One region of the Telluria sp. GW821-FHT07G12 genome, then DNA from elsewhere that is predicted to be linked to it. Evidence: predicted binding sites of a transcription regulator. Region 1 holds the regulator's gene; each other region holds the start of a gene.
What was found. The regulator sigma-54, encoded in region 1, starts transcription at its own class of promoters, with help from an activator protein. The targets are predictions, from matches to a motif close to TGGCANGNAANCTGCTTT.
Positions count from the first base shown of each region.

Region 2: the regulator sigma-54 is predicted to act here: its motif matches at 7,932-7,949, upstream of AC07PE_RS00615 (PEP-CTERM sorting domain-containing protein).
Region 3: the regulator sigma-54 is predicted to act here: its motif matches at 6,988-7,005, upstream of AC07PE_RS26525 (TorF family putative porin).

Region 1 covers NZ_JBWKQA010000008.1:106,774-117,157, reverse strand. Annotated here, with positions in the region: gene rapZ (RNase adapter RapZ) at 1-42, shown strand, start outside; gene AC07PE_RS24200 (GntP family permease) at 49-1,449, opposite strand; gene AC07PE_RS24195 (enoyl-CoA hydratase/isomerase family protein) at 1,578-2,663, opposite strand; gene hpf (ribosome hibernation-promoting factor, HPF/YfiA family) at 2,767-3,135, opposite strand; gene AC07PE_RS24185 (RNA polymerase factor sigma-54) at 3,194-4,678, opposite strand; gene lptB (LPS export ABC transporter ATP-binding protein) at 4,681-5,463, opposite strand; gene lptA (lipopolysaccharide transport periplasmic protein LptA) at 5,463-6,029, opposite strand; gene lptA (lipopolysaccharide transport periplasmic protein LptA) at 6,031-6,591, opposite strand; gene lptC (LPS export ABC transporter periplasmic protein LptC) at 6,619-7,227, opposite strand; gene AC07PE_RS24160 (KdsC family phosphatase) at 7,241-7,774, opposite strand; gene AC07PE_RS24155 (KpsF/GutQ family sugar-phosphate isomerase) at 7,774-8,796, opposite strand; gene AC07PE_RS24150 (monovalent cation:proton antiporter family protein) at 8,885-10,384, shown strand, end outside.
Region 2 covers NZ_JBWKQA010000001.1:124,117-134,500, reverse strand. Annotated here, with positions in the region: gene AC07PE_RS00640 (efflux RND transporter permease subunit) at 1-1,294, shown strand, start outside; gene AC07PE_RS00635 (efflux RND transporter permease subunit) at 1,291-4,665, shown strand; gene AC07PE_RS00630 (efflux transporter outer membrane subunit) at 4,662-6,125, shown strand; gene AC07PE_RS00625 (hypothetical protein) at 6,309-6,791, shown strand; gene AC07PE_RS00620 (bile acid:sodium symporter family protein) at 6,793-7,785, opposite strand; gene AC07PE_RS00615 (PEP-CTERM sorting domain-containing protein) at 7,995-8,843, shown strand; gene AC07PE_RS00610 (S46 family peptidase) at 8,948-10,384, shown strand, end outside.
Region 3 covers NZ_JBWKQA010000012.1:4,248-14,631, reverse strand. Annotated here, with positions in the region: gene ptsP (phosphoenolpyruvate--protein phosphotransferase) at 1-179, opposite strand, end outside; gene AC07PE_RS26560 (HPr family phosphocarrier protein) at 225-494, opposite strand; gene AC07PE_RS26555 (PTS sugar transporter subunit IIA) at 531-935, opposite strand; gene gshB (glutathione synthase) at 937-1,884, opposite strand; gene AC07PE_RS26545 (class I SAM-dependent methyltransferase) at 2,079-2,894, shown strand; gene gshA (glutamate--cysteine ligase) at 2,797-4,098, opposite strand; gene AC07PE_RS26535 (ammonium transporter) at 4,232-5,716, opposite strand; gene AC07PE_RS26530 (P-II family nitrogen regulator) at 5,799-6,137, opposite strand; gene AC07PE_RS26525 (TorF family putative porin) at 6,150-6,902, opposite strand; gene AC07PE_RS26520 (accessory factor UbiK family protein) at 7,176-7,427, shown strand; gene AC07PE_RS26515 (hypothetical protein) at 7,437-7,733, opposite strand; gene AC07PE_RS26510 (YifB family Mg chelatase-like AAA ATPase) at 7,822-9,336, shown strand; gene AC07PE_RS26505 (hypothetical protein) at 9,391-9,912, shown strand; gene AC07PE_RS26500 (ABC transporter ATP-binding protein) at 9,922-10,384, shown strand, end outside.

The DNA of each region.
Region 1 (10,384 bases):
GATACCGAACGGGTCGTCGTCCGGCATCGCGAGCAGCACTGAGCCGGCCTACACCAGCCCGGTCGCGTAAAACACCCCAATCACAAAGAACACCGCCAGGGTCTTGATGATCGTGATCGCAAAGATCTCGCGATAGGACTCGCGGTGCGTCAGCCCGGTCACCGCCAGCAAGGTGATCACGGCGCCGTTGTGCGGCAAGGTGTCCATGCCGCCGCTGGCCATCGCGACCACGCGGTGCAGGACTTCCATCGGAATGTGGGCCGCCTCGGCGCCCTTGATGAACAGGTCGGACATGGCCGCCAGCGCGATGCTCATGCCGCCCGAGGCCGAGCCGGTGATGCCGGCCAGCGAGCTCACCGACACCGCGGCGTTCACCAGCGGATTCGGAATCCCCTTCAGCGCATCGCTGACGACGATGAAGCCCGGCAGCGCGGCGATCACGCCGCCGAAGCCGTATTCGGACGCGGTGTTCATGGCCGCCAGCAGCGCGCCGCCGACCGCTTCCTTGGAACCCGCGGCAAAGCGCTGGCTGACGCGGCGGAAGGCGGTCGCCAGCACCAGCAGGATGCCGAGCAGCAGCGCGGCTTCGACCGACCAGATCGCCAGCACGGTTTTCACGGTTGCCGTCACCGGCGCGTGCACGCCGGGCAGGACCTCGGGCGGCACGGTATAGGCATCGGTGCCGTACCAGACCGGAATCATCCGGGTGAACATGAAGTTGGCGACGCCCACCAGGACCAGCGGCAGCACAGCGACGATCGGATTCGGCAGTACTTGCGTGTCCGCGGTCTCGAGCGCTTCGGTGTGGCTACCGTAGCCCTCGCCCTTGGCCATCGCGGCGCGGCGGCGCCATTCCAGATAGGCCAGGCCGACCACGATGATGAACAGCGAGCCGATGGTGCCGAGCACCGGCGCCGCCCAGCCCGTGGTCTTGAAGAAGGTGGTCGGGATGATGTTCTGGATTTGCGGGGTGCCCGGCAGCGAATCCATCGTGAACGAGAAGGCGCCCAGCGCGATCGCGCCCGGCATCAGGCGCTTCGGGATATTGCTTTGCCGGTAGAGCTCGGCCGCAAACGGGTACACGGCGAACACCACCACGAACAGGGACACGCCGCCATAGGTCAGCAGCGCGCACACGGCGACGATCACGGCGTTTGCGCGCGAGCGGCCGATGTAGCGGATCGCGGCCTGCACGATGGCTTTCGAGAAGCCGGACATCTCGATGACCTTGCCGAACACGGCGCCGAGCATGAAGACGGGGAAGTAGAGCTTGACGAAGCCGACCATCTTTTCCATGAATATCCCGGAAAAGACCGGGGCCACGGCGGAGGGGTCGGTGAACAGGACCGCGCCGAGGGCGGCGATCGGTGCGAACAGGATGACGCTGTAGCCGCGATAGGCGGCCACCATCAGGAAGGCCAGTGCGGCCAGTACGATCAGAAACGACAAAACGGACTCCTCTATTGTTGTGCTTTATCAGGCAATGCGGGTATTTCATCGCCTGATGAAATCATCGCATAAAACACCGTGATTATGTTGCAATGCATTACAGCAAACAGAGGAGCCTGGACGACGCTTCAGTCCAGATGACGCAGCGGATGCGCGTAGGCCGGCCACACCGGCTCGAAGAAGCGCGCCACCATCTCCGGGCTCACCTGCTCCAATGCCGGCGGATTCCAGGCCGGCGCATTGTCCTTGTCGATCACCAGCGCGCGCACGCCTTCCAGCACTTCGCCGTGCTCGAAGTTGCGGCGCACCAGCGAGCGTTCCATGCGCAGGCAGTCGGCCACGTCCATGGCGGCGCCGCGCACCAGCATCTCGCGCGTCACGCACATCATCAGGGGCGAGCGCTGGCGCATTGCGCTTAAAACCTTCTGTGCGAAGGGGCTGTCGTCGCCTTCGAGCGAGGACATCACCGCCTGCACGGACGCTGCGCCGAAGTGCTTGTCGATGAGCGCGCGCTGCGCTTGCAGTTCGCTGGCGCCGGCCTGCTGCGCGAACGGCGCCGCAAAGGCACGGATCGCCTCCGCCAGTTGCGCGCCCGGCGTGGCCGCGATCAGCGCGTTCAAGGCCGCCAGTTCGGCAGCCGGCACGAACACGTCCGCCAGGCCGACGTACAGCGCATCGGCGGCGCCGATGGTCAGTCCGGTCAGGCCCAGGTACATGCCGAGCGCGCCCGGCGCATGCGACAGGAAGTGGCTGCCGCCGACGTCCGGGAACAGGCCGATGTTCACTTCGGGCATCGCCATCTTGGTGCGTTCGGTCACGATGCGCAGGCCCGTGTCCGGGCCGCCCTGGGCGATGCCCATGCCGCCGCCCATCACCACGCCATCCATCAGAGAAATATACGGCTTCGGATAAAAATGGATCAGGTGGTTGAGCGCGTATTCTTCGGTAAAGAAGTCTTCCAGCAGAGCACTGCCGCCAGTCGGGTTCGCATGTCCGGCCTGGTGGAAGAAACGGATGTCGCCGCCTGCGCACAGGGCTTTCTCGCTGGTGCTGGTGATGACGACGGCGTCGACGCCAGCGTCCTCGCGCCAGGCCAGCAAGGCCTCCGTCATTGCGCGCACCATTTCCAGCGACAGCGAGTTCAGGGCCTTGGGACGATCCAGGGTAATGATGCCGGTGCCATTGGCCACACGGGTCTGCACGTATTCGCTCATGTTCTTTTATTTATGAATGGGAAAACGGCATTGTAGCGGCCTACCAAACGAAAAGGGCGCCTGATGCGCCCTTCGTCTTGCTTATGCTGCGCCAGCGGAATGATCACGCTGCAGCGGCAGCTTCTCCTCCTTCAATGTCCTCGTTGGCCATGCGTTTTAGTGCTGTGTGACTGTGGTCCTGCAGCATCTGCTTGTACTTCTGAACCTGCCTGTCCAGGCGGTCCATCAGCATGTCGATCGCAGCGTAGAGGTCGTGCGCAGCGCTGGCGACGTGAACGATCTTCCCAGCAACACGCAGGTTGATCTCGGCCTTCTGGCGTTTTTCTTTCTCGGTGAGATTGTCAATGCAGAGGATGACGTGGGAGTCGATCACTTGATCGAAATGGCGGGTGATGCGTTCGAGCTTGTTCTGTACGTATTCACGGATTGCTGGGGTTACATCGAGATGATGTCCGCTGATAGTGAGATTCATACACACTCCTTTGAAGATGCGCTGTCAGGTTATCAGTATCTGGGTGCCCTGCAGCTTATTACAAGGATTTGCGGAGGCTGACGGGCGGGATCTTCAGCGCCTCACGGTATTTCGCGACCGTGCGGCGTGCGATAACCATTCCCTGTTCCCCTAGCATCTCCGCGATCTTGCTGTCGGATAAAGGGTTCTTGGGGTCTTCTGCTCCTGTGAGTTGTACGATGAGAGCGCGTATCGCGGTCGAGGATGCTTCACCACCTGCCTCGGTCGCAACGTGACTCCCGAAAAAGTACTTCAACTCAAACATGCCGTGCGGCGTCAGCATATATTTCTGAGTTGTGACGCGAGAAATTGTGCTCTCGTGTAGACCTAGTGTATCAGCTATCTCACGTAAAACAAGGGGCCGCATGGCAACCGCGCCATGGGAAAAAAAGTTCCGCTGGCGCTCGACGATTGCTTGCGCGACACGCAGGATCGTGTCGAAGCGCTGGCGCATGTTTTTGATCAGCCACTTGGCTTCCTGCAACTGCGCATTCAGCTGCGATTCCGATTTCCCCTGCTTCAGCAAGGCGGCGTAGATGCTGTTCACGCGCAGGCGCGGCATCACTTCCGGATTCAGCTGCACGCTCCAGCCATCCTTCGCGCGGCGCACGATCACGTCCGGCACCACGAAGTCGGAGACGTCGGATGCGAAGGCCGCGCCCGGATGCGGATTGCACTGGCGGATCACGGCCTGGGCTTCGCGCAGGTCTTCGTCGTCGCAGTCGAGGGCCTTCTTGAGCTTGTTGAATTCGCGCTGCGCGAACCAGGTCAGGTAGCGCTCCACGATGACCAGCGCCATGCGCCGCGTCACCATCGCCACGCCGGGCATGCGGCGGATCTGCAAGGCCAGGCATTCGGCGGCGCTGCGTGCGCCCACGCCCGGCGGGTCCATGCTCTGCACCATCGACAGCGCGGTGCGCAGTTCCTCGAATTCGATCTCGAGTTCGGTCGGCATGCGCGCGTGGATGTCGTCCAGCGATTCTTCCAGGTAGCCGTTGTCGTCGAGGGAGTCGACCACGATCTCGACCAGCGCGCAGTCGCGCGGCGAGATGCAGGTCAGGCGCACCTGTTCCATCAGGTGTTCGCGCAGCGAGATGGGGCTGGCTTCCAGCTGCGGGCGGCCGTCCTCTTCCTCGCCGCCGCTGCCCGAGCGGCCCGATTCGCCCCACTCCATCTCGTGCTCGGCGCCGCCGGCCTCGCCGCTGTCGCCGCCTTCCGACTCGCCGCCGCCGCTGCCATTGCCTTCCTCGCCCTGCCCGGATGCGGGAGGCGAATCGGGCGTGGTGGAAGTCGACGCACCGTTGTTGATCGCACCGTCCGCCAACAGGCGCACCGAGCGATCGAGCGGATCGTCGAGGCGCTCGAGCAGCGGATTCTCACCCAGGACCTGTTCGATCTCCTGGTGGAGTTCGAGCGTGGACAGCTGCAGCAGGCGGATCGACTGCTGGAGTTGCGGCGTCAGCGCAAGATGCTGTGAGGTCTTGAGTTGGAGCGTCTGTTTCATGACTACATCCTGAAGTGTTCACCCAGGTAGACGCGGCGGACGGACTCGTTGGCGATGATGTCGTCGGGACGGCCCGAGGCCAGCACGGCGCCCTGGTTGATGATGTAGGCACGGTCGCAGATGCCGAGCGTCTCGCGCACGTTGTGGTCGGTGATCAGGACGCCGATGCCGCGCTCTTTCAGGAAGCGCACGATACGTTGGATCTCGATCACGGCAATTGGATCCACGCCGGCGAAGGGTTCGTCCAGCAGCACGAAGCGCGGATCGGTGGCCAGCGCGCGCGCGATCTCCACGCGACGCCGCTCGCCGCCCGACAGCGACATCGCCGGGTTCTCGCGCAGCTTCTCGATCTGCAGCTCGGCCAGCAGCTCGTCCAGGCGTTCCTGGATGCGCGCCTTGCTCAGCGGCTTGCCGTTCTCGCGCTGCAGTTCCAGCACGGCGCGGATGTTCTCTTCCACCGTCAGCTTGCGGAAGACCGAGGCTTCCTGCGGCAGGTAGGACAGGCCGAGCATGGCGCGGCGGTGGATCGGCAGGCTCGTGATGTCGGTGCCGTTGATGACGATGGCGCCGGCTTCGGCCGGCACCAGGCCCACGATCATGTAGAACGAGGTGGTCTTGCCGGCGCCGTTCGGGCCGAGCAGTCCCACCACCTCGCCGCAGGCGACCTCCAGCGAGACGTCGCGCACCACCAGGCGCTTGCCGTAGCTTTTCTGCAGTCCCTTGGCGACCAGGGTGCTGCCACCGCATGCGATGTCGGCCGTGGCGGCGTTTGCTTGTACATCCATCATTGCTTTCCTGCTTCCGGTTGCGCTGCCGAGGCCGGGCGGCGCGTGTAAAAAGTGACGCTGACGCGATCCTTGCCCGGCTTGTCGCTGCCGCTCACGTCATTCATGTTCAACAGGACTTCTTTGCGGGCGTCGTAGGAAATGAACGGGCCGCTCATCTCTCTGGTCACGGTGCGGCCGTCCAGCTGCCTGATGACGGCGTGCGAGATCAGTTTGACGACATCCGTGCGCTCGTCATATTCCATGCGCTCGCCGTAGCCTTCGGCCCACTCGTCAGCGCCGCCGTCGCGCTTCTGGCGAAACGACGCGGTCTTGCCGTTCGCCCCGAACAGCACCACGGTCCGATAGCCATCCGGCGTTTCCCTGATCTCGGCGCGCTCGGCCTTCAGCAGCATGGTGCCGCGGGTGCCGATCACATTGCCGGTCAGGATCACGGTTTGGGTGGCCTGGTCGATTGTCGCCTTGTCGCCTTCGACATTGAAGGGCTTGAGCGAATCCGCCCGCTCGGCCTGCGCGAGCGGCGCCAGCATCAGCGTGGCGAGGGCGGCGGCGAGGGCGCGCTTCATGTTACTGCTTCCCTGCCGGCGCAGCGGCCGGCGTAGTACGGCGCGGCGCGATAATGATGGTGCTGCGGCCGCCGCCCGCCTTGCTTTCGCCGCTGGCGTCGTTGAACACGTTGGCCTGCTCGGTGCGGTTGTCGTAGGAGATGAAGGGGCCGTTCACCTCGCTCGTCATGCGCTTGCCTTCCAGCTGCTTGACGATGGCGTTGGCGAACAGCTTGACCACCTCGGTACGCTCGTCGTACTCGATGCGCTGGGCCTGGCCTTCGGTCCACAAGTCCGGGCCGCCGTCGCGCTTCTGGCGGAAGCTGGCGGTTTTGCCCGGTGCGGCCGTCAGCGTCAGCAGCATGTAGCCCTCGGGGGTTTCCTTCAGCACGGCCTTGTCCGACTTGATCAGCAGGGTGCCGCGCGTCAGCACCACGTTGCCGGTCAGGATACGCGTCTGGGTGGCTTCGTCGATGTGGCCGCTGTCGAAATCGATCTGGGCCTGCTTGAGCGAATCGGCGCGCTCGGCCGAGGCTGTCAGGCTGGCCAGCGAAAGCATGGCGACGGCGATTATTTTTTTCATTGGAGGCGGTCCTTTCGGTTTGTCCTGTCAGCGTTGGGCATGCGGCGGATAGACGATCCGGCCGCGACCGCCCAGCGTCAGCTGCTGCGTGGCGTTGTTGGCCACCATGCCCACCCCGGTTGCGGAGGCGTGACCCAGCGTCATCTGGATCGGCTTGTCGGTCTTCGAGATTTCCTCGTCCGGCAGCACGGTCAGCGCCTCGGTGCGGATGCGCAGCGGGTCCGAGGTCTTGCTGCCGGGGCGGGAGATGTCGACGTTGCCGGTCAGGTCGATCTGGTTCTGGTCCTGGTTGACCAGGGCCTTATCGGCCGTCATGGTCATGTCCGGATGGTCGGTGCTCTTGCTCTGCACCACCGGCTTCTCGATGACGGAAGTATTGTCGGCCGGGCGGTGGGTCAGGCGCTCGCCCGAGATCACGTAGCGCGGCTGGCCGGTCTCCGACATGCGCACGAAGCTGAAATTGTCGATGATGTAGTCCGGATCGTTGCCCAGGTTGACGTTCGGTCCCTGCGCCTCGCCGCGCATCACCTGCACCAGCCAGAAGCTGCCGAAGGCGAAGAACAGGGCCGTCAGCATCAGCGCCAGCAGGCGCCAGCGGTGCCTGGTGCGCTTGTTGACGTAGGGGGTGGTTGCCATGGGCTGCGTCAGGTTATCCAAAGTACGGTGCCAATGCCTGTTCGTAGGTACCCTGGGCGCGCATCACCATGTCGCAGACTTCGCGCACGGCGCCGCGGCCGCCCGGGTTCTTCGTGACATAGTGGGCGCGGTACTGCACTTCCGGATGGCCGCTCGGCACCGTCACGGCAAAGCCGACGCGGGTGAACAGCGGCAGGTCGATCACGTCGTCGCCGATGTAGCCGCACTCCTCGGCCGTTACGCCGGTCTTCGCCAGCAGCTCGGCAAAGGCCAGGCGCTTGTCGTGCTGGCCCTGGAACACGTGGGTGATCCCGAGGTCGGCCGCGCGCTTGATCACGATGGGCGAGGTGCGCGCGCTGATGATGGCGGTCTGCACGCCGGTGCGATTCAGCAGCTGGATGCCGAGGCCGTCCAGCACATAGAAGGTCTTGGTGATCTCACCGTTGGCGTCATAGGTCAGGCTGCCGTCGGTGAGCACGCCGTCGACGTCGAAGATCATGACCTTCACGCGCGCCGCGCGCTGCACATGTTCGAGCGGGGTCACCATCAGATCACCTTGGCGCGGGTCAGGTCGTGGATGTGCAGGGCGCCGACCAATACATCGTCCTGGTCGGTCACCAGCATCTGGTTGATGCGGAATTCTTCCATCACGGCGACGGCATCGACCGCCAGCTGTTCCGGGTGGATGCGGCGCGGGTTGGCGTGCATGACGTCCTTGATCGTCAGCTTGCTGAAATCATGGGTCTTTTCGAACAGGCGGCGCAGGTCGCCGTCGGTGAACACGCCGACCGGGCGGCCGGCATCGTCGACGATGGCGGTCATGCCCATGCCCTTCTGCGAGATTTCCAGCAAGGCTTCGGTCAGCGGCGCATTCGGCGAAACTTGGGGAATCGCCTCGCCGCTGCGCATGACGTCGCGCACGTGGGTCAGCAGCTTGCGGCCCAGGGCGCCGCCCGGGTGCGAGAGGGCGAAATCTTCGGACTTGAAGCCGCGCAGTTCCAGCAACGCCACAGCGAGTGCATCGCCGAGCGCCAGGGTGACGGTGGTGGAGGCCGTCGGCGCCAGGTTCAGCGGGCAGGCTTCCTTCTCGACGGAAACGTCCAGGTGGACGTCGGCGACCGTCGCCAGGCGCGAGCCCGGCTTGCCGGTCATGGCGATCACGGGCACGCCCATACGCTTGACGGCCGGAATCACGACCGCCAGCTCGGCGCTTTCGCCGGAATACGAGATCGCGATCAGGACATCTTGCGGGGTGACCATGCCGAGGTCCCCGTGCGCGGCTTCGGCCGGGTGCAGGAACAGGGCCGGGGTGCCGGTCGAGGCCAGGGTGGCGGCGATCTTGCGGCCGATGTGACCCGATTTGCCGATGCCGGAGACGACCACGCGGCCCTTGCAGGCCATCATCAGCGCCACCGCACGCGGCAGGCTGTCGTCCTGGCCGAGGCGCGCGGTCAGCTTGCGGATCGCCTCCGCCTCGATGTCCAGGGTCTCGCGGGCCAGCTCCAGAGCGCGCTGCGCCTGGGTCTCGTCAAAACTTGTCAGCATTATTTTTTCATCGGTTACACTCATGGTGGAAGTATATCCGAATTGAGAAAGCAAAAAACTTGCCAGATGTAACCGAGCGTATATATTTACAGGACCCAGACCCGCAGCCCGCATGACATCAGGCCTTGAACTAACTTTACTTCTTCTGGGCAGCGCCGTCCTCGGTGTGGTGGCGTTCCGCATGCTGCACCTGCCCCCGATGCTGGGTTACCTGGCCGTCGGCGTGCTGATCGGGCCGCATGCCCTGCACCTGGCCGACAACGGCCCCACCACCCACGCGCTGGCGGAATTCGGCGTGGTGTTCCTGATGTTCTCGATCGGCCTCGAATTCTCGCTGGCCCAGCTCAGGGCGATGCGCCGCATCGTGTTCGGGCTCGGGCTGGCCCAGGTGTCGCTGACCATCCTTATCACCATGCTGGTCGCCCTCGTCAGCCCACGCCTGCCGCCGCCGCTGAACGTCGGCTGGCAGGCCGCGCTGGCCCTGGGCGGGGCGCTGGCAATGTCCTCCACCGCGATCGTCTCCAAGATGCTGACCGAGCGTCTCGAGCTCGAAAGCGAGCACGGACGGCGCATCATCGGGATCCTGCTGTTCCAGGATCTGGCGGTGGTGCCGCTGCTGATCCTGATCCCCTCGCTGGCGCGGCCGGCCGAGGAGCTGGCCATGAACCTGGGCTGGGCCGCCGTCAAAGCCGCCGGCGTGCTGGCGCTGCTGCTGTTCTTCGGCCAGAAATGGATGCGCAAGTGGTTCACCATCGTCGCCAAGCGCCGCTCGCAGGAGCTGTTCATGCTGAACCTGCTGCTGGTGACCCTGGGCGCGGCCTGGATCACGGAGCGCGCCGGCCTGTCGATGGCGCTGGGCGCTTTCGTGGCCGGCATGCTGATCTCCGAGACCCAATACAAGCACCAGGTGGAAGAGGACATCAAGCCCTTCCGCGACGTGCTGCTCGGCCTGTTCTTCATCAGCATCGGCATGCTGCTCAACCTGGAGCTGGTGCTGGCCAACTGGTGGCTGGTCCTGGCGATGCTGGTGATTCCGGTGCTGCTGAAGTTCGCCCTGATCGCGGCGCTGGCCAAGGCCTTCGGCTCGTCCGACGGCGTGGCCATGCGCACCGGCCTGGCCCTGGCGCAGGCCGGCGAGTTCGGTTTCGTGCTGCTGAACCTGGCCTCCGGTTCGAAGCTGATCGACCCTTTCCTGATCCAGCTGGTGCTGGCGGCCATGGTGCTGTCGATGCTGCTGGCGCCCTTCGTGATCGCCAACAGCGACAAGCTGGTGATGAAGATCGCCTCCAACGAATGGATGCTGCAGTCGCTGCAGCTGACGCAGATCGCGAGCCGCACGATGGCGGCGCAGAAGCACGTGATCATCGCCGGCTTCGGGCGCAGCGGGCAAAGCCTGGCCACCCTGCTCTCCGAGGAAAAGCTGCCCTGGTATGCGCTCGACCTCGACCCCGAGCGGGTGCAGGAAGCGCGCGCCGCCGGCGCCAACGTCTCCTACGGCGACTGCTCGCGCAGGGAAGCCCTGATCGCGGCCGGTATCAATCGCGCCAGCGCGCTGGTGATCACCTTTGCCGATACCCGCCTGGCGCTCAAGGTGCTGCACCTGGTGCACGAG
Region 2 (10,384 bases), on a different contig from region 1:
CGCCGGCGTCAACCTCTACTTGCAGCCGACCCAGGACCTGACCATCGACGCCGAGAGCGGCCCGACCCAGTACCGCCTGTCGATCGAGGGCGCGGACACCAAGACCGTGACCGAGTGGTCGCGCAAGCTGGCCGAGGCGATGAGCCAGCGCAAGGAGCTGCGCAACGTGGTGACCGATGCCGGCGCGACCGGCGCCGCGGCCTTCGTCAACATCGACCGCGACAGCGCCTCGCGCCTGTCCGTCACCGCCTCGAACATCGACGACGCCCTGTACAGCGCCTTCGGCCAGCGCATCGTCTCCACCATCTTCACGGAGACCAACCAGTACCGCGTGATCCTGGAAGCCCAGCAGCCCGAGAACATGTCGCTGGACGCGCTGTCCAACCTGCAGCTGCGCACCGGCTCCGGCCAGCCGACGCCCTTGTCCGCGATCGCCTCGATCACCGAGCAGGCGGCGCCGCTGCAGATCACGCACGTCGCCCAGTACCCGGCCACCACGGTCGGCTTCGACACCGCCAGCGGCGTGAAGCTGGGCACGGCCGTCAACGCGATCAAGGACGTGGCGCAGGAGATCAAGCTGCCGGCTTCCGTCACCATGACCTTCCTCGGCGCGTCCGGCGCCTACCAGAACTCGCTGTCGAACCAGCTGTGGCTGATCCTGGCGGCGGTGGTCTGCGTCTACATCGTGCTGGGCGTGCTGTATGAAAGCTATATCCACCCGCTGACCATCCTCTCGACCCTGCCCTCGGCCGGCGTCGGCGCGCTGCTGGCGCTGATGGTGACGGGGCAGGGCCTGGGCGTGATCGGCATCATCGGCATCATTCTTCTCATTGGCATCGTCAAGAAGAACGCCATCATGATGATCGACTTCGCCATCGAGGCGGAGCGCGACGAGGGCAAGGACCCGCGCACCGCCATCCACCAGGCGGCCATGCTGCGCTTCCGCCCCATCATCATGACCACCCTGGCGGCGCTGTTCGCGGCCGTCCCGCTGATGCTGGGCTGGGGCGAAGGCGCGGAGCTGCGGCGTCCGCTGGGCCTGGCCATCTTCGGCGGCCTGATCGTCAGCCAGATGCTGACCCTGTTCACCACGCCGGTGATTTATCTCGCCTTCGACCGCCTGGCGCGGCGCTGGGGCGGCCAGGAACCGGCCAAGCCGCACGGTCCGGGATCGGACGGTGGCCCCGATAGCGGTCATCCGTCGGCCAGGCCGGCGCCGCAGCAGCCGGTGCTGCTGACGCCGCAGCCCAGCACCACGGCGCGTGGCGAGGGGCCGCACGGAGCCGGCGCATGAATCTCTCGCAGCCCTTCGTCAGGCGCCCCATCGCCACCGTGCTGCTGACCATCGGCATCGCGCTGGCGGGCATCGCTGCCTTCTTCGTGCTGCCCGTGTCGCCGCTGCCGCAGGTCGACTACCCGGCGGTGTCGGTATCGGCCAACCTGCCCGGCGCTAGCCCGGACACGATGGCATCGTCGGTGGCGACGCCGCTGGAACGAAGGCTGGCGACCATCGCCGGCGTCAACGAGATCACCTCGAACAGCGGCAACGGCTCGACCCGCATCAACCTGCAGTTCGACCTGAACCGCCAGATCGATTCCGCCGCGCGCGAAGTGCAGGCGGCCATCAACGCCTCGCGCGCCGACCTGCCGGCCACCTTGAAGAGCAACCCGACCTACCGCAAGTCCAACCCGTCCGATTCGCCGGTCATCATCCTGGCGCTGACCTCGAAGACGCGCAGCCCCGGCCAGATCTACGACGAAGTCTCGAACATCGTCCAGCAGAAGCTGGCCCAGGTACGCGGCGTCGGCGACGTCGAGATCGGCGGCGGCTCGCTGCCGGCCGTGCGCGTGGACCTGAATCCCTTCCAGATGAACCGCTATGGCCTGTCCAGCGAGGACGTGCGCGCGGCCATCCAGGCGTCGAACCCGAACCGCCCGAAAGGCGCGCTGGAAGGCAGCGGCATGCGCCTGCAGATCTATTCGCAGGCGAACACGCCCACCAACGGCCGCACCGCCGCCGACTACCGCGGCCTGGTGGTGGCCTGGCGCGACGGCGCCGCGATCCGCCTGCAGGACATCGCGGACGTCACCGACGGTGTCGAGAACATCAATACCCTCGGCCTGTTCAACGGCCAGCCGGCGGTGATCGTGCTGGTCACCAGCCAGCCGGGCGCCAACGTGATCGAGACCGTGGACGGCGTACGCGCACTGCTGCCGACCCTGCAGGCCCAATTGCCGCAGGACGTGAGCATGCAGGTGGCTTCGGACCGCACCAATTCGATCCGCGCCTCGCTGCACGAGATCGAGCTGACCCTGATGATCTCGATCGTGCTGGTGGTGCTGGTGGTGAGCGTATTCCTGCGCAGCGTGCGCGCCACCGTCGTGCCGGCGGTGGCGACGGTCGTCTCGCTGCTGGGCACCTTCGGCGTGATGTACATGCTGGGGTTCTCGATGAACAACCTGTCGCTGATGGCGCTGACCGTCGCCACCGGCTTCGTGGTCGACGACGCCATCGTGGTGCTGGAAAACACCAGCCGCCACGTCGAGCAGGGCATGGACCGCATGAAGGCGGCCCTGCTGGGCGCGAGCGAAGTCGGCTTCACGGTGCTGTCGATCAGCCTGTCGCTGGTCGCCGTGTTCATCCCGCTGCTGTTCATGGGCGGCCAGGTGGGCCGGCTGTTCCGCGAATTCGCGGTGACCTTGTCGGCGGCGGTGATGATCTCGCTGGTGATCTCGCTGACGACCACGCCCATGCTGTGCGCGATGCTGCTGAAGGAGCATGATAAAGATGAGCAGCTGAAGCGCCAGCCGGGCAAGCTGGCGCAATGGGCGGAGCGCGGCTTCAACCGCATCCTGAAGGCCTACGAACATGCGCTCGACTGGGCGCTGGACGCCAAGCCGCTGGTGATGCTGATCCTGGCCTTCGTGGTGGGCCTGAACGTCTACCTGTTCTCGGCCGCGCCCAAGGGTTTCTTCCCGCAGCAGGACACCGGCCAGATCAACGGCGGCATGCGGGCCGACCAGAGCATCTCCTTCCAGGCCATGCAGCAGAAGCTGCACCAGCTGGTCAACATCATCAAGAGCGACCCGGCGGTCGACACCGTGGTCGGCTTTACCGGCGGTTCGCGCGCGGGCGGCGGCTTCATGTTCATGAACCTCAAGCCCGCCAGCGAACGCGCGAAAGGGGAGAGCGGCCAGGCCGTGATCGCGCGCCTGCGGCCCAAGCTGGCGCGCGTGACCGGCGTGCAGCTGTTCCTGAACCCGGTGCAGGACCTGCGCATGGGCGGACGCCAGAGCAATTCGACCTATCAGTACACACTGAAAAGCGACAACCGCAGCGACCTGAAAGCCTGGGCGACCAAACTGGCCGACGCCATGAAGCAGCAGAAGGCGCTGACCGACGTCGACACCGACCAGGCCGAGAACGGCGTCGAGACCTATGTCGACATCGACAAGGAAAGCGCTGCGCGCCTGGGCATCAGCGCGAAGGACGTCGACAATGCGCTGTACAACTCCTTCGGCCAGCGCCAGGTCGCGAACATCTACGATGAGCTGAACCAGTACCACGTGATCATGGGCGTGGCGCAGAAGTATGCGCAGTCGCCGGAGTCGCTGATGGATGTGTATGTGCCGGCCAAGGGCACTGCTGCTTCGGCCGCCTCGGGCAATTCGAACACCGGCGGCAGCGGCACGAGCAGCAGTAGCGTCACCGGCGCCAATACCGGCGCCGGCGCGGCCGCGGGCACGGTCGGTGCGGGCGCCGGCGCAAGCAGCGGATCGAGCGGCGGCGGTTCCGGCGGCACGCCGGCGGCCCCGACCAACCTGACCGCCGCGCGCGATCCGTCCAGCGGCTCAGCGCTGTCGACCGGCGCCACCACCATGGTGCCCCTGTCCGCCATCGCGAAATTCGCGGAGCGCTCGACCCCGAGCTCGGTCAACCACCAGGACGGCGAGCTGGCCACGACGATTTCCTTCAACCTGGCCCAGGGCTTTTCGCTGTCTGACGGCCAGGCCGCGGTGCGCGACGCCGAAAACCAGATCGGCATGCCGGTCAACGTGCGCGGCAGCTTCCAGGGCCAGGCCAAGCAGGCGCAGGAATCGAACCAGCAGCAGCCGCTGCTGATCCTGGCAGCCATCGTCGTGATCTACATCGTGCTGGGCATCCTGTACGAGAGCCTGGTGCATCCGATCACGGTGCTGTCGACCCTGCCCTCGGCTGGCGTGGGTGCGGTGCTGGCGCTCTTGATGTTCAAGATGGAGTTCTCGATCATCGCCCTGATCGGCGTGTTCCTACTCATTGGTATCGTGAAGAAGAACGCCATCCTGATCATCGACTTCGCGCTGGAGGCGGAAAGGGCGCGCGGCCTGTCCGCCACCGAGGCGGTGCGCGAGGCCTGCCTGCTGCGCTTCCGGCCCATCCTGATGACGACCCTGGCCGCGGCCCTCGGCGCGCTGCCGCTGGCGATCGGCTTCGGCGAAGGCTCCGAGCTGCGCCAGCCGCTGGGCATCGCCATCATCGGCGGCCTGATCGCCAGCCAGCTGCTTACCCTGCTGACCACGCCGGTGGTCTACGTCTACATGGACAAGCTGCGCACCGTCAAGGAAGACGAGCACGAGCTGGCGCGCCATCCACACGAACAAGAAGCTTCCATTTCCCATCCATGAACATGCGAACGACATCCCTCCTGCGTCCCACCCTGATGGCCCTTGCCGCGGCGGCCCTGCTGGCCGGCTGCGCCGTCGGCCCGGCCTACCAGCGCCCGACGGCGCCCGAACCGGCGGCCTACAAGGAGCTGCAGGGATGGGTGCCGGCGGCGCCCGCCGATGCGCTCGACCGCGGGCCGTGGTGGACCCTGTTCGGCGACCCGCAGCTGAACGAGCTGGCGGCTGGCGTCGAGGTCTCGAACCAGAACGTGGCGGCGGCGGTGGCGGCCTACGCCCAGGCCCGCGCCATCGTCGCCGAGCAGCGCGCCTCGCTGTTCCCGTCGGTGACCTTGAACGGTTCCGGCACGCGTTCCGGCACGCGCGGCGGCGGCAGCGGCAACGCCACCGTCGACGCCAACGGCAATATCATCGGCGGCAGCGGTGGCGGCAGCGTGCGCAACGCCTACCGGCTGTCGCTGGGCACCAGCTGGGAGCCGGACGTGTGGGGCCGCCTGCGCGCGGGCGTGACGGCCGCGCAGGCAAGCGCCCAGGCCAGCGCCGCCGATCTCGCATCGGCGCGCCTGTCGGCCCAGGGCGAGGTCGCATCGAACTATCTGCAGCTGCGCGCGATCGACGCCCAGCGCGCGCTGCTGGCCACGACCATCGAAGGCTACCAGCGCGAGCTGCGGATTGTGCAGAACCGCTACGACGTCGGCATCATCCCGCACTCGGACGTCTACCAGGCCGAGACCCAGCTGGCCAGTGCGCAAAGCGACGACCTGGGCCTGGCGCGCCAGCGTGCGCAGCTGGAGCATGCGATCGCGGTCCTGGTCGGCAAGACCCCGGCCGAGTTCGCGATCGCGCCGGTGCCGACCTGGCAGGTGACGGTGCCGGAGATCCCGGTCGGCGTGCCCTCGACCTTGCTGCAGCGCCGTCCGGACATCGCCGCCGCCGAGCGCCAGGTGGCGGTCGCCAACGAGCAGATCGGCATCGCGCGCTCGGCCTACTTCCCGAGCATCGGCCTGAACGCATCGCTGGGCACCTCGGCCAGCAAGGTGAGCGATTTGTTCAATGTGTCGAGCGCGGCCTGGTCCTTCGGCCTGTCCGCGGCCCAGACCCTGTTCGACGCCGGCGCCACCCGCGCCCGCGTGGAGGGCGCGCGCGCGGCGCACGAGGAAGCGGTGGCGCGCTACCGCCAGACCGTGCTGACCGCCTTTGCCGACGTCGAAGACCAGCTGGCCGCGACCCATGTGCTCTCGCAGCAGCAGGACCTGCAGCGCCGCGCGTCCGAGGCCGCCGACAAGGTCGAGCAGCAGGTGCTGAACCGCTACAAGGCCGGCCAGGTGAGCTATTCGGAAGTGGTGCAGGCCCAGGTAACGGCCCTGAACGCCCGCCGCTCGCTGGTCACGACCCAGTCCACGCGCCAGACCACGGCCGTGGCCCTGGTCCAGGCCCTGGGCGGCGGCTGGCATGCCGAATAAATTCGGGGTCAGAGCACTTTTTGCCGATAATTCGGGGTCAGAGCACTTTTTTGAGAAAGGTTGCCGAGGAACGGACTCTGGCTCTCGACGTGTGTTTCCGCATGAGCGATGATGAAGCGGGCATGAGAAGCTGCCGCGAAGTCATTGCCCAAAAAAGTGCTCTGACCCCGAATTTCAAGAATAATGTGCTCTGACCCCGAATTTTTCAGCGGCTTTTCGCTGCCGGGTAACGATACCTCGGCCGGTGCCGTACTCTACATTGCCAGCACCGTCGTCCTGACGGCCTGGATGCGCCGCGTCGAATTCAGGCGCGGCGGGCGGGATGCCGGTATTGCCATGCTCGATCTGCTGAGCAGCCTCAGCCTGGCGATGCCGGCGCTGGCGTATTGGAATGTGCATCTCGGCGCGAGGCTCGGCGATGCCGCGCTGCGCCTGCTGTTCGTGCTCGGCCTGCTGGGACTGTTCGGCTTCGTCGCTTATGACGCGCGCGCCATGCTGCGCCATCCGCGCCTGAGCGAGCGCCAGCGCCGCCGCTTTGCCGCCATCGGCGCCGCCGCGGTCCTGCTGCCTTCGACCCTGGAAGTGTGGTGGGGCGCCGAAGCGCTGGCCCATCTTCACGCTTCCCCGGAAGAACTTGCCCAAAACCGGAGTCCGACCCCGGTTTGATTCAGCGTAAGTCGCGGCGCTGGGCCCAGCGGGCGGCCAGCACCGCGCAGACCATCAGCTGGATCTGGTGGAACAGCATCACCGGCAGGATCACCATGCCCAGCGCGCCCGGCGCGAACAGCACCTTGGCCATCGGCACGCCACTCGACAAGCTTTTCTTGGAGCCGCAGAACACGATGGTGATCTCGTCCTCGCGCGAGAAGCCGAGGCGGCGGCTGGCGTAGGTGGCCAGGGCCAGGGCGATCGCCAGCAGCACGCAGCACAGCACGCCGAGGCCGATCAAGGTCGGCAGCGACAGCTTGTGCCACAGGCCTTCGTTGACCGATTCGCTGAAGGCGGTGTAGACCACCAGCAGGATCGAGCCCTGGTCGACGATCTTCAGCATCGGCTTGTTGCGGTCGACCCAGGCACCGATCCAGGGGCGCAGGAACTGGCCGGCCAGGAAGGGCAGCAGCAGCTGCTTGACGATAGACAGCACCGCGTCCAGTGTCGAGCCGCCGGATGCGGTCGCGCCCTGCACGATCAGCGTCCCTACCAGCAGCGGCGTGACGAAGATGCCGACAAAGTTCGAGGCCGAGGCGCTGCACACGGCCGCCGCCACGTTCCCGCGCGCCACCGAGGTGAAGGCGATCGACGATTGTACGGTCGAGGGCAGGGTGCACAGGAACAGGATGCCGACGTAGAGGTCGGGCGGAAGCACGGTCCCGGACAGCGGTTTCAGCGCCAGGCCGAGGAGGGGAAACATCACGAAGGTCGAGGCCAGCACCAGCAGGTGCAGGCGCCAGTTGGTCAGCCCCGATAGCATGGCCTCGCGCGACAGCTTGGCGCCGTGCAGGAAGAACAGCAGGCCGATGGCGACGGTCGTGATCTCGCCGAACACCTGCGCGGCGTGTCCCTCGCAGGGCAGCACGCTGGCCAGCGCCACGCTGCAGAGCAGCCAGACGGTGAAGGCATCGGGGATCAGACGGCGGAGCGAGGCGATCAGGGAAGACATGAGAATTTCGAAAACTGCGGAAGGGCAACCATCTATTCTAGCCCTTTGCCGCGGATGCCGCCGGCTGTCGACGAATCTTACATAAGCGCCTCCGAAATGGATGAGATGCAACTGCAAGCTATTGATTGCGAACACCTTATTTCCGTTGGTACAGAACTTGCGACAGTGGCTGCGCAGTTCCCATATAACTCACTGACGAGAGACGACACATGAAGACGATCATCCGCGCAAGCCTGGCCGTGCTGTCCGTGTTCACCCTGGGCGCCAGCGCCCAGGCCGCCGTAGTGACTGTGACCCCCGCCGACCTGGGTCCCACCAACTGGCATCTCGAAAACTTCCGTGGCACCAGCAACGGCTTCACCTCGACCACCACGGCCGCGATCACGACGACCCAGCCGCGCAGCGGCAACGGCTCGGTCGAGATGTCGCTCACCGACGCCAGCGGCAAGGCCGACTACGTCTACACCTGGGGTTACGTGGGAGGCCGCACCCTCGGCAACCTGAGCACACTGAGCTACGACTGGTATCGCGCCAGCGGGGGTAGCGCCAATGCCAACCTGATGCCGGCGCTGCGCCTGCTGTACGACGCCGACGGCAACGCCAATACGACGAACGACATCGGCTACCTCGTCTTCGAACAGGTCTACAACGCGCCGAGCTTCAACGGCCCGGTGCCGATGGACCAATGGGTCAGCAGCGATTTGATGAACATGAATTTCTGGATGCGGGTCTTCGGTTCGCCCAGCAAGACCATCGAAAGCTTCGACAACACCTTGGCCGAATGGGCTGCCGGTGCGCATCCGGACGCAGACGCCGACGTGCTGAGCGCCAACAGCGCCATCCTCGGCCTCGAATTCGGCATCGGCTCCGGCTGGAGCGGCACCTTCCGCGGCTACGTCGACAACGTCAGCTTCGGCTTCGGCCGCAACGAAGCGACGACCTTCAATTTTGAAACGGAACGCGCCGCCGACGTGCCCGAACCGGCCAGCCTGGCCCTGATCGGCCTGGGCCTGCTGGGCGTAGCCGCACAGCGCCGCCGCAAGGGCCAAAGCGCGTAAATACGCAGCAAGACCACAGGGTGAGTATGGGTGAGAAAGTTATTTCCACCTATAAGCAGGGGCGATATACTCGCGCTTGCTTTTTATTCACCCTGGGGTCCAACGTGTTCAAATCCATCGTTTTGCCTGTCGTCGCCGTCATGTGGGTTATCGCCTCCGCCCACGCCGACGAAGGCCAGTGGCAGCCGCACCAGCTGCCGCAGCTGAAGTCCGAACTCAAGCGCATCGGCATTACCATCCCGGCCGAGAAACTGGCCGACCTGTCCAAGCACCCGATGAGCGCCATGGTGTCGCTGGGCGGCTGCTCGGCTTCCTTCGTCTCGCCGGACGGCCTGATCGTGACCAACCACCACTGCGCCTACGGTGCGGTGCAGCGCAACGCGACCCCGGAACACAACTACATCGTCAACGGCTACCTGGCCAAGACCCGCGACGCCGAACTGCCGGGCGGCCCGAACACCCTCGTCTACGTGACCGAGAAAGTGGAGAACGTCACTGACCGCGTTCTCAAAGGCTTGTCCCCGAACCTGTCGGGCAAGGAGCGCCACGAGCAGGTCGAGAGCCGCATCAAGGCCCTGATCGCCGAATGCGAAAGCGACAAGGCCTACCGCTGCTCGGTGCCGGCCTTCCACCGCGGCGGCGAGTACTACCGCATCCGCCAGCTGATGATCCGCGACGTGCGCCTGGTGTACGCGCCGGCCGACAGCCTCGGCAACTTCGGCGGCGACATCGACAACTACGAATTCCCGCGCCAGGCCGGCGACTTCTCCTTCCTGCGCGCCTATGTCGGCAAGGATGGCCGCCCGGCCGATCCGTCGCCGGACAACGTGCCGTATAAATCCAAGGACTTCCTGGTCGTCTCGGCCGAAGGCCTGAAGAACGGCGATCCGATCCTGCTGGCCGGCTACCCGGGCCGCACCAGCCGTTACAAGCTGCCGTCGGAAATCCGCTTCGCGCGCGACGTCGACTACCCGGCCAAGGCCGCATCGATCACCGCCGACCTGTCCGTGATCGCAGCAAGCACGATGGGCAACCCGAGCTGGGACGTGCGCTACGCCAGCGTGGCGAAGAGCCTGAACAACGTGCTGAAGAAGACCCAGGGCCTGATGGACGGCTTTGCACGCACCGACATCGCCGCCATCAAGGACAAGCAGGACGCCGAATTCCGCGGCTGGTACAAGCAGCACAGTAAAGAGCTGAAGGCAGGAGGCGGCAGCCTGCTGTCCGACCTCGACACCGCCATCGGCAGCGACATGAGCGCTTCGCAGCAGGAAGCCGCGTGGGCGGAAGCCACCCACAGCGACCTGCTGAAGAGCGCGCGCACCCTGTACCGCCTCTCGCTGGAGCGCCAGAAGCCGGACGCCGAGCGCGAAGGCGGCTATCAGGAACGCGACCTCTCCTTCATCAAGGCGCGCCTGAGCCGCCTGGAGCAGTCCTTCGTGCCCAGCGTCGACCAGGCCCGCTGGACCGCGGCCCTGAACCGCTACGCCAAGATCGACCAGAAGAACCACCCGCAGGGCCTGGACGCGCTGCTGCCGAAG
Region 3 (10,384 bases), on a different contig from region 1:
TCCTGCAAGGCCCGATGCACTTCCGTGATCGCGCCTTGGAGACGGCGCACCTCGGCCTCGACCTGCTCTTCCGGCACCAGGTAGTGCTTGACGTCGAGCGCGGCCGGCGTGAGCAGGTGCGCGCGCCCGATCGAGATCCCGCGCGAGACCGGAATGCCATGCAGTGTGAACGATGCCATCGATATTCCTGGATGGAAGCGGCCGCCTCGGGAGTCCGGCATTACTTATTCGCCTTCGCCGAACTTGTCGTTGATGAGAGCAGTCAGGCCGGCCATGCATGCCTCCTCGTCCGGTCCGTCCGCTTCCAGCGTCACCTTGGCGCCCTTGCCTGCGGCCAGCATCATCACGCCCATGATGGACTTGGCGTTGATGCGGCGCCCGTTGCGGGTGAGCCAGACGTCGCTCTGGAACTTGGCGGCCAGCTGGGTGAATTTGGCGGAGGCGCGTGCATGCAGGCCCAGCTTGTTGATGATCTCGAGTTCCTGCTGAATCATGTTGTCGTTGTCGTCTCGTTGGTCGATGAGGTGTCGTCAGGTACCTACGCGGATCCGGTTATCCACCCGCACGGCGCCGTTCTGCGCGCCCGCCAGCGCCATCTCGACCACCACGTCGAGCGTGTCGCGGCGGTAGGTGATAGCGCGCAGCAGCATCGGCAGGCTGATGCCGGCGATGATTTCCACGCGGCCCGCCTCGGCCAGCGTGTTGCAGCAATTGGACGGCGTACCGCCCTTGATGTCGGTGATGACCAGCACGCCGTCGCCTTCGTCCAGGCGCTGGATGGCCTCAATCGCGAGGCGGTTGACCTCGACGGTATCCTGGTCCGCGGTCACGTCGATCGCCTCGAAGCGCTCGGTGGGGCCGCGGAATACGTGCGCGACCGCCGCGATGAATGCCTGACCCAGCGGTGCGTGGGTCATCAGCAGAATGCCTACCATGTCATTTCCTGTTAGCTGCTTTCTCGACGGCGTCGATGAACATCGCGGGCACATCGAAACCGGTCTGGTCGGTGATCTCCTGGAAGCAGGTGGGGCTGGTGACATTCACCTCGGTCAGGAAATCGCCGATCACATCCAATCCTACCAGCAACAGGCCACGCTCGGCCAGTGTGGGGCCGATGGCTTCCGCGATCTCGCGCTCGCGATCGGAAATCGGCTGGGCCACGCCGACCCCGCCGGCGGCCAGGTTGCCGCGCACTTCCCCGCCCTGCGGGATGCGCGCCAGCACGAAGGGCACCGGCTTGCCGTCGATGACCAGCACCCGCTTGTCGCCCTTGACGATGGCCGGGATGTACTTCTGGGCCATGATGGTGCGGGCGCCGTTGTCGGTCAGGGTCTCGATGATGGAGCCCAGGTTCAGGCCGTCGTCCTTGATGCGGAAGATGCCGGCGCCGCCCATGCCGTCGAGCGGCTTGAGGATGACGTCGCCGTGCTCGGCGTGGAAGGCGCGCAGGCGCGTACCCGAGGACGTCACCAGGGTCGGCGAGGTGAACTCGCTGAACTGGCCGATCGCCAGCTTCTCGTTGTGGTCGCGGATCGCCGAGGGCTTGTTGAACACGCGCGCGCCCTGGCGCTCGGCCAGTTCCAGCAGATAGGTGCCGTAGACGTATTCCATGTCGAAGGGCGGATCCTTGCGCTGGATGACGGCGTCGAACTCGGACAGGCGCATGGTGTCGGCCTGGCCCGCGCGGTACCACTCGTCGGGATCGCCGGTCAGCTCGATCTCGACCACGTCGGCGGTCACCACACCCTGCTCCAGCACCATGTGGCGCTGCTCGAAGGCGTAGATCTGGTGGCCGCGGCGCGCCGCCTCCCGCATCATCGCGAAGGTCGAGTCCTTGTAAATCTTGAATCCGGACAGCGGGTCGGCGAGAAAAGCGATTTTCATGTTGGTTCCAGTCGGGACAATGCATCGATTTTAGCCGGAAACGCAGATTCTCGCGGAAAGCCGGCCAGGAGCGCAGGGCCTCCCGGTCCGGCCGATTCTCATTGGCAAAAATGCATTTATTCGGACCGCATTTGCGGCCTCTCAAGCGCATAAAAGGACGGCTTGGGGATCATGGCCTGCGAGGAGGACGGGCGATGAGCGACCAGGTCGAGCAGGAACGCATCAAGCAGGTTTATCGCCAGTGGCACGGTGGCGCCGCGCTGGCCCGCTATGCCTGGCACCGGCCGGAAGTCGTGAGCCAGCAGGCGGCGCGTTCGCGAGTGCTCGCGCGGCTGCTGGCGCGCACGCTGGGCCCGGATTTGTCGAGCGCGCGGGTGCTCGACGTCGGCTGCGGCAATGGCCGCTTCCTGCGCCAGCTGATCGACTGGGGCGCCACGCCGGGCCACCTGGCCGGCACCGAGCTGCAGCAGGACCGCCTCGAACACGCACGCCTGCACACGGCGCCCGGGGTGCGCTGGCACCTGGGCCAGCTGGATGCGTTTCCCGACAATAGCGTCGACCTCGTGAGCGCCCATACCGTGTTTTCGTCGATCCTGGACGAAGACACGCGCCGTGCGCTCGCCGCGGAAATGTGGCGGGTACTGCGGCCGGGCGGCTGGACCATGATCTTCGACTTCCGCTACAGCAATCCGCGCAACAAGAACGTCCGCAAGGTGACGGACGTCGAGCTGCTGCGCTTCTGGCCGGCCGAGCAGCGGCATTACTGCAGCCTGATGCTGGCTCCGCCGCTGAGCCGGGCGATGTCGCGCCTGCCCTGGCTGATCCCGGAACTGCTGTCCGCCTGCGTGCCGCTGCTGCGCTCGCACTTCGTTTACATGGCCCGCAAGGAGCCGCCCGAAGTGCGGCGCAGGATCAATAAATCTCCGGATCCGGATCCGTCCGTTCCATCTCCAGCGACGCCGCCAGCAGCGCCAGACGCGCCACCACGCCATACACATAGAAGCGGTTAGGCGCCGCCGTGCCCGGCTTGGCCTTCAGGTCCGGCACCGCATGCTGCTGGGAGAAGGCCAGCGGCACGAACTGCGAGCCCGGCGCATTCAGGTTCTGGTCGACGCCGCGTTCCGCGTGCACGCGGTAGAAGCCGCCGACCACGTAGCGGTCGATCATGTACACGACCGGCTCGGCCACCGCGTCGTTGATCGATTCGAAGGTCGGCACGCCTTCCTGGATCAGCACGTCGGTGACGGTGACGCCGTCCTTGATGACCGACATCTTGTTGCGCTGCTTGCGGTTCAGGTCCTTGATCTCGGAAGCGTCCTTGATCGTCATGATGCCCATGCCGTAGGTGCCGGCATCCGGCTTGACGATGACGAAGGGCTTCTGGTCCTTCATCCCGTATTCCTTGTACTTCTTCTTGATCTTGGACAGCAGGGCCGACACGCTGTCGGCCAGCGCTTCCATGCCGATGTCTTCCTGGAAGTTCACCTCGCCGACCTTGCTGTGCAGCGGATTCACCATCCATGGGTCGATGTCGATCAGCTTGCCGAACTTCTTTGCCACTTCGTCGAAGGCCTTGAAGTGGTTGCTCTTGCGGCGGATCGCCCAGCCCGCATGCACCGGCGGCAGCAGCGACTGCTCGTGGATGTTCTCCAGGATCGAAGGGATGCCGGCCGACAGGTCGTTGTTCAGCAGGATGGTGCAGGGGTCGAAGTCGGCCAGGCCGACGCGGCGGCCATTCGGCGAACGCACCAGGGGCTCGACCACCAGCATGTTCCCGTCGGGCAGCGCCAGCGGGGTCGGCTGGGTCACTTCCGGCGACAGCGAACCGAGGCGCACGTGCAGGCCGGTCTGGCGGAAGATCTGCATCAGGCGCTGCACGTTCTGCAGGTAGAAGGGGTTGCGGGTATGGCTTTCCGGGATCAGGAGCAGGTTGCGCGCGTCCGGACAATACTTGTCGATGGCCGCCATGGCCGCCTGCACCGTCAGCGGCAGCATCTCGGTGGAGAGGTTGTTGAAGCCGCCCGGGAACAGATTGGTATCCACCGGCGCCAGCTTGTAGCCCGCGTTGCGCAGATCCACCGAGCAGTAGAACGGCGGCGTATGCTCCTGCCACTCGAGGCGGAACCAGCGCTCGATGGCGGGGGTCGCTTCGAGAATCTTCTTTTCGAGGTCCAGCAGGGGACCGTTGAGGGCTGTGGCAAGGTGGGGAACCATGGTGACGTCCTTGGGGCTTCTTAGCGATGTGGGAAATGCAACATGAGGGCAGGCTGGCCCTTTTTAAAGTCCAATTATCCCATCGGAAATAAAAAAGCGCCCCGCAGGGCGCTTTTTGCGACGTCGGGATCAATCAGGAATGATATGCCGATTCGCCGTGGCTGGTAATGTCCAGACCCTCGCGTTCCTGGTCTTCCGGCACGCGCAGGCCGATCACGATGTCGACCAGCTTGTAGGCGATGATGGAAACCACCGCCGACCAGATGATGGTGGTGCCGATCGCCTCGGCCTGCACCAGCACCTGGCTGGCGATCGAGTACGGGTCGGCCGACATCTTGTTGGTGGTGTAGTCGAAGATGCCCTGCCCGCCCAGCTGCGGCGCCGCGAACACGCCGGTCAGCAGCGCGCCCAGGATGCCGCCCACGCCGTGCACACCGAACACGTCCAGCGAGTCGTCGGCGCCGATCAGGCGCTTCAGGCCGTTCACGCCCCACAGGCAGACCACGCCGGCCACCAGGCCGATGATCAGGCCGCCCATCGGACCGACATAACCGCAGGCCGGGGTGATGGCGACCAGACCGGCCACCGCACCCGAGGCGCCGCCCAGCATCGACGGCTTGCCCTTGGTGACCCACTCGCCGAACACCCACGACACGGTGGCTGCGGCGGTTGCCAGCAGGGTGTTGATGAAGGCCAGCGCGGCGACGTCGCCCGCTTCCAGCGCCGAGCCGGCATTGAAGCCGAACCAGCCCACCCACAGCATCGAGGCGCCGATCATGGTCATGGTCAGCGAGTGCGGGGCCATGTGCTCACGGCCGTAGCCGATGCGCTTGCCGATCATGATCGCACCGACCAGGCCGGCGACGGCGGCGTTGATGTGGACCACGGTACCGCCCGCGAAGTCGAGGGCGCCCTTCTGCCACAGCCAGCCGGCTTTGGCGGTCTCGGTGGCCAGGGTTGCGGCATCCTTGATCGCATCCGGGCCGGTCCAGAACCAGACCATGTGGGCCACCGGCAGGTAGCCGAAGGTGAACCACAGCACCATGAAGCCCAGCACGGCCGAGAATTTGGCGCGCTCGGCAAAGGCGCCGACGATCAGGCCGCAGGTAATGGCGGCGAAGGTGCCCTGGAAGGCAACGTAGATGAACTCAGGAATCACCACACCCTTGCTGAAGGTGGCGGCGGTCGAGAAGGTGGCCTTGGCCGGGTCCCAGATGCCGCTCAGGAAGGCGCGGTCGAGGCCGCCGAAGAAGGCGGTCTTTTCCGTGAACGCGATCGAATAGCCGTAGATGCACCACAGTACGATGATGACGGCGAAGATCATGAAGACCTGCAGCAGCACCGACAGCATGTTCTTGGAGCGCACCAGGCCGCCGTAGAACAGGGCCAGGCCCGGGATCGTCATCATGATCACCAGCAGGGTGGCGACGAACATCCAGGCAGTGTCGCCCTTCTGCGGGGTCGGTGCAGCGGCCGGGGCTGCTTCGGCGGCCGGGGCGGCTGCCGCTGCTGCTGCGGGCGCCGCCGGAGCTGCCGCGGGTGCGGCGACGGCGGCATCGGGTGCGGCGGCCGTTGCGGTGGCTGCCGGCGCGGCCGGCTTGGCGGCATCCTGGGCCATGGCCGGCAGCGAACTGCCCAGCGCCAGGGCGACGGTGAAGCCTGCGATCAGTTTTGTCATTGTGCGAATCATCGGGTTCCCCTTACAGCGCATCGTTGCCGGTTTCGCCGGTACGGATACGGATTACCTGCTCCAGACTGGAGACGAAAATTTTGCCGTCACCGATCTTGCCGGTGCGAGCCGCGCTCTGGATCGTGTCGATCACCTGGTCGACGATGGCGTCGTCGACCGCCGCCTCGATCTTGGTCTTCGGCAGGAAGTCGACCACGTATTCGGCCCCGCGATACAGCTCGGTATGGCCTTTCTGGCGCCCGAAACCTTTCACTTCGGTCACCGTAATACCCTGGACATTCAGCTCCGACAGGGCCTCGCGGACCTCGTCGAGCTTGAAGGGTTTGATGATGGCGGTGATCATTTTCATGCGATTGCCTCTTCAGAAAGTTTTTGAAACGGACAGCAGGGCCGCGGACTTCCCGAGGTTCTCTCCGGATGGGCTCAGGTAGCCGCTGGTATTGGCCTTGATATAGGAAAGCGCGACCGAGCACACGCCCAGGTCCTTGGTCACGCCGACCTTGTAGTCGGTATAGGAAAACGCGCCGTTGTGGCGGACTTCCTGGTGGCCCGCGTGCAGGTTCAGCACGAAGCCGCCGCCGACGTCGACATTGGCGCCAATGTCGAGGTAGCCGCTGCCCTTGCTGTCGGCGGTGCCGAACAGGTTGGTCAGCGAGTGCGAATACTTGATGTAGGCCGGACCGTAGCCCAGCTGGCCGTACAGCTCGAAGGTGTTGGCGTTCGGGTGCAGGCCGTTATCGGGGTAGAAGTAGTACAGGCCGCCGACGTCGTAGGTGATGTCCGCGCTCAGGTTGCCGCGCTTGCCGGCGTAGATGTCCCACTCGATGTTGCCGCTGCCACCCAGGTCCTTGGTCCACTTGATGGTGGACAGCCAGGTGCCCACGTACACACCGGTCGGGTTGTGCACGTAGTCGGCGCCGCCCTGCAGAGCCGGATCGAGACGGCTCTGCGACAGGCCGCGGTAACGATAATCGCTCGTCAGCGCCGCGTTGTAACTCACTTCATGTTCCGGTTTCTGCTCCTGTTCCTGTGCGCCGGCCAGCCCAATGGACAGGCTCCATACGCCTGCCGTCACGATCACGATCTGCTGCCACTTGCTGTTTCGACGCTTCATACGACACTCCCTTATCAATGAACTTGGACCTGATGGGTTTACAATCCGAACTCGCGTCCCGGTTTTTGTATGTTGTATGCTTGCTTTAGCAGGATGCGTGCCACCCCTGAATGAAATGACAAGGCTTGTATTCCCGGGCCGCGTCCCCATTCTTGGGATGCAAAAAATGACAACGACGCCGCAGGCGCGTGCGCCATGCGGGTGCACGCACTAAATCAGCGATGTACGCACAAAAAAAGTGCGCACATCGTGGTGCGGCCACTATGAATAGAGATGGATATGAATAATTTCTTAAACGACCTGCAGGGCAGGATCAACCAGGCGATAGAGAATTCGCCGGCCAAGGACATCGAACGCAATGTGAAGGCCATGATGACCCAGGGCTTCTCGAAGCTGGACCTGGTGACGCGCGAAGAATTCGACATCCAGGCCCAGGTGCTGGCCAAGACCCGCGCCAAGCTGGAGGCGCTCGAAGTGCGCGTGGCGGAACTGGAAGCGAAGCTGGCGGCGGAGCAGAAGGTCTGAGTTGCAGCTTTAGCGCAGGCGGAAGCGCAGCGCGAGCCGCCACAGGGCGAACAGGGCAGCCCCGCCCAGGCTCACGCCGCTGGCGATGCCCAGCATGACGCCGACGGGATTGCCCAGGCGGGCATCGTCGGCCACGAAGACGAGAACGGCGGCCAGCGCCAGCTGCGCCAGCCATACGTAACGCAGCGGCCGCAGGGCCGCGACATCCCCTCCCCGCCTGAACCGGAGCGCGACATACAGCACCGGACCGCACAGCAGGCAGAACAGCAGCGCCACGACGACGCAGGTCAGGATTAGTTTCGGCATCCCGGCACTATACACATTTGGCCGCTCTCAACAATCGCAGGCCGCCCAACGCTCACCATCTGCAAGTCTTCATCCCGACAGGATCGTCATGAGTCTTGCAGTACTGCGCAGCCGGGCGCTGGCCGGCATGGACGCGCCATCCGTCAGTGTCGAAGTACACCTGGCCAACGGTTTGCCCGGCCTGGCCATCGTCGGCCTGCCGGACGCCGAGGTGCGCGAATCCAAGGACCGGGTCCGGGCCGCGCTGCAAAATTCCGGCTTCGAGCTGCCGAACCGGCGCATCACGATCAATCTGGCGCCGGCCGATCTGCCCAAGGAATCCGGCCGCTTCGACCTCCCGATCGCGCTGGGCATCCTGGCGGCCTCGGAGCAGATCCCATCCGAAGGCCTGGACCGCTACGAATTCGCCGGCGAACTCTCCCTGTCGGGCGAACTGCGCCCCATCCGCGGCGCGCTGGCGATGACCTTTGCCATGCACCGCAGCGCGGACGGCGCCAGACGCGCCTTCGTGCTGCCCCACGCCAACGCGGATGAAGCGGCGCTGGTGAGCGAGGCCGCCATCTACCCGGCGCGCACCCTGCTGGAGGTATGCGCCCACTTCGCCGCCCAGGCCGATGACGCCCGCCTGGCGCGCCACCGTCCACCGCAAGCACTGGCCGCGCCCAGCTATCCCGACTTCGCGGACGTAAAAGGCCAGCAGCACGTCAAGCGTGCGCTCGAGATCGCCGCGGCCGGGCTGCATTCGGTCTTGATGGTCGGTCCGCCGGGCACCGGCAAGAGCATGCTGGCGTCGCGCTTTCCCGGCCTGCTGCCGCCCCTGAGCGATGAGGAGGCGCTGGAGTCGGCGGCGATCCAGTCGCTGGCCGGGCGCTTTTCGATCGAGCGCTGGCGGCGCCGGCCCTTCCGCAGCCCGCACCACACCAGCTCGGGCATGGCCCTGGTCGGGGGCGGCGGGGTGCCACGCCCGGGCGAGATCTCGCTGGCGCATCACGGCGTGCTGTTTCTGGATGAACTTCCCGAATTCAGCCGCCACGTGCTGGAAGTACTGCGCGAGCCGCTCGAATCCGGCCACATCACGATCTCGCGCGCGGCGCGCCAGGCCGACTTTCCCGCCAGCTTTCAATTGATCGCGGCGATGAATCCCTGCCCCTGCGGCTGGCTGGGCCACCCGTCCGGCAAATGCCGCTGCAGCCACGATGCCGTACTGCGCTACCAGGACAAGATTTCCGGCCCCCTGCTCGACCGCATCGACCTGCAGGTGCCGGTGTCGGCGATGGCGCCGGAATCGATGGCGGCCCAGGCCGACGGCGAACCCAGCGAGGCCATCGCCGAGCGCGTGACGCGGGCCCAGGCCATCCAGCTGGCGCGCCAGGGCAAGGTCAACCAGCGCCTGGCAACGCGCGAGATCGACCGTCATTGCGAACTCGACGACGCCGCCGAGCAGTTGCTACGCAACGCGATGCGCCACCTGCACTGGTCGGCGCGGGCCTACCACCGGGTGTTGAAGGTGGCGCGGACGATTGCCGACCTGGCGGATGCGCAGCGGGTGAAGGCGGAACATGTGGCCGAGGCGATCCAGTACCGGCGCGGGCTCGTCGATTAAATATTTGCAACTTTTTTACTGGCCGACGGCGTGGGGCGCTGCTACCATCGCCCTATGAAAATCCGTCTCTTGTCGCCGGTCCTTTTCCTCCTGCTCGCCAGCGCCCTGCTGGCCGCCTGCAGCCCGAAATACAACTGGCGTGACTATTCCAGCCCGGATGCGCCCTACAAGGTCACCTTCCCGGCCAAGCCGGCCAGCTTCACCCGCAGCATCGACCTCGACGCCATGCAGGTCAGCATGACGATGACGGCGGCCGAAGTCGACGGCGCGACCTTTGCGGTCGGCTCGGCCGAGGCGCCGGACGAGGCGCGCGCCAGGGCCGCGCTGCCGGCCATGATGAAGGCGCTGCTGCGCAATATCGGCGCCGGCGATACGGACGGCAAGTTCCACACCGACGCCAGCGGCAAGACGACTGGTGACGTTGACGCCACCGGCAGCACCAATGGCATGCCGGTGCGGCTGGTCGGCCATTTCGAAGCGCGCGGCAAGCGCTTCTACCAGGTGATCGTGCTCGGCAAGGCAAACGCCGTACCGCCCGAGCAGGTCGAGCAGTTTCTTACTTCCTTCAGTCTCTGACTCTCAGCCATGATCGACGATACCCCAGCATTGCAGCTGCGCGACCTGCGCAAGTCTTTCGGCCGCCCGGCCGTCGACGGCATCAGCCTGAGCGTCAGGCGCGGCGAGCTCTACGCCCTGCTCGGCCCGAACGGCGCCGGCAAGACCACCACCTTGCGCATGGTCACCGGCCTGCTGGCGCCGGATTCCGGCCAGGTCGAGGTGCTGGGCATCGACCTGGCCGCCAACCCCTCCGCGGCCAAGCAGAAGATGGCCTATCTGCCGGACGACCCGATGTTGTACGGTAAGCTCAAACCCACCGAATACCTGGAATTCGTCGCCGGCCTGTGGGGCATCGCGCCCGAGGATGCCGAGCCGCGCGCACGCCATCTGCTCGACTGGCTCGACCTGTCCAAGCACGCGCACGAGCTGACCGAAGGCTTTTCGCGCGGGATGAAGCAGAAGCTGGCGCTGGCCGGCGCCCTGATCCACG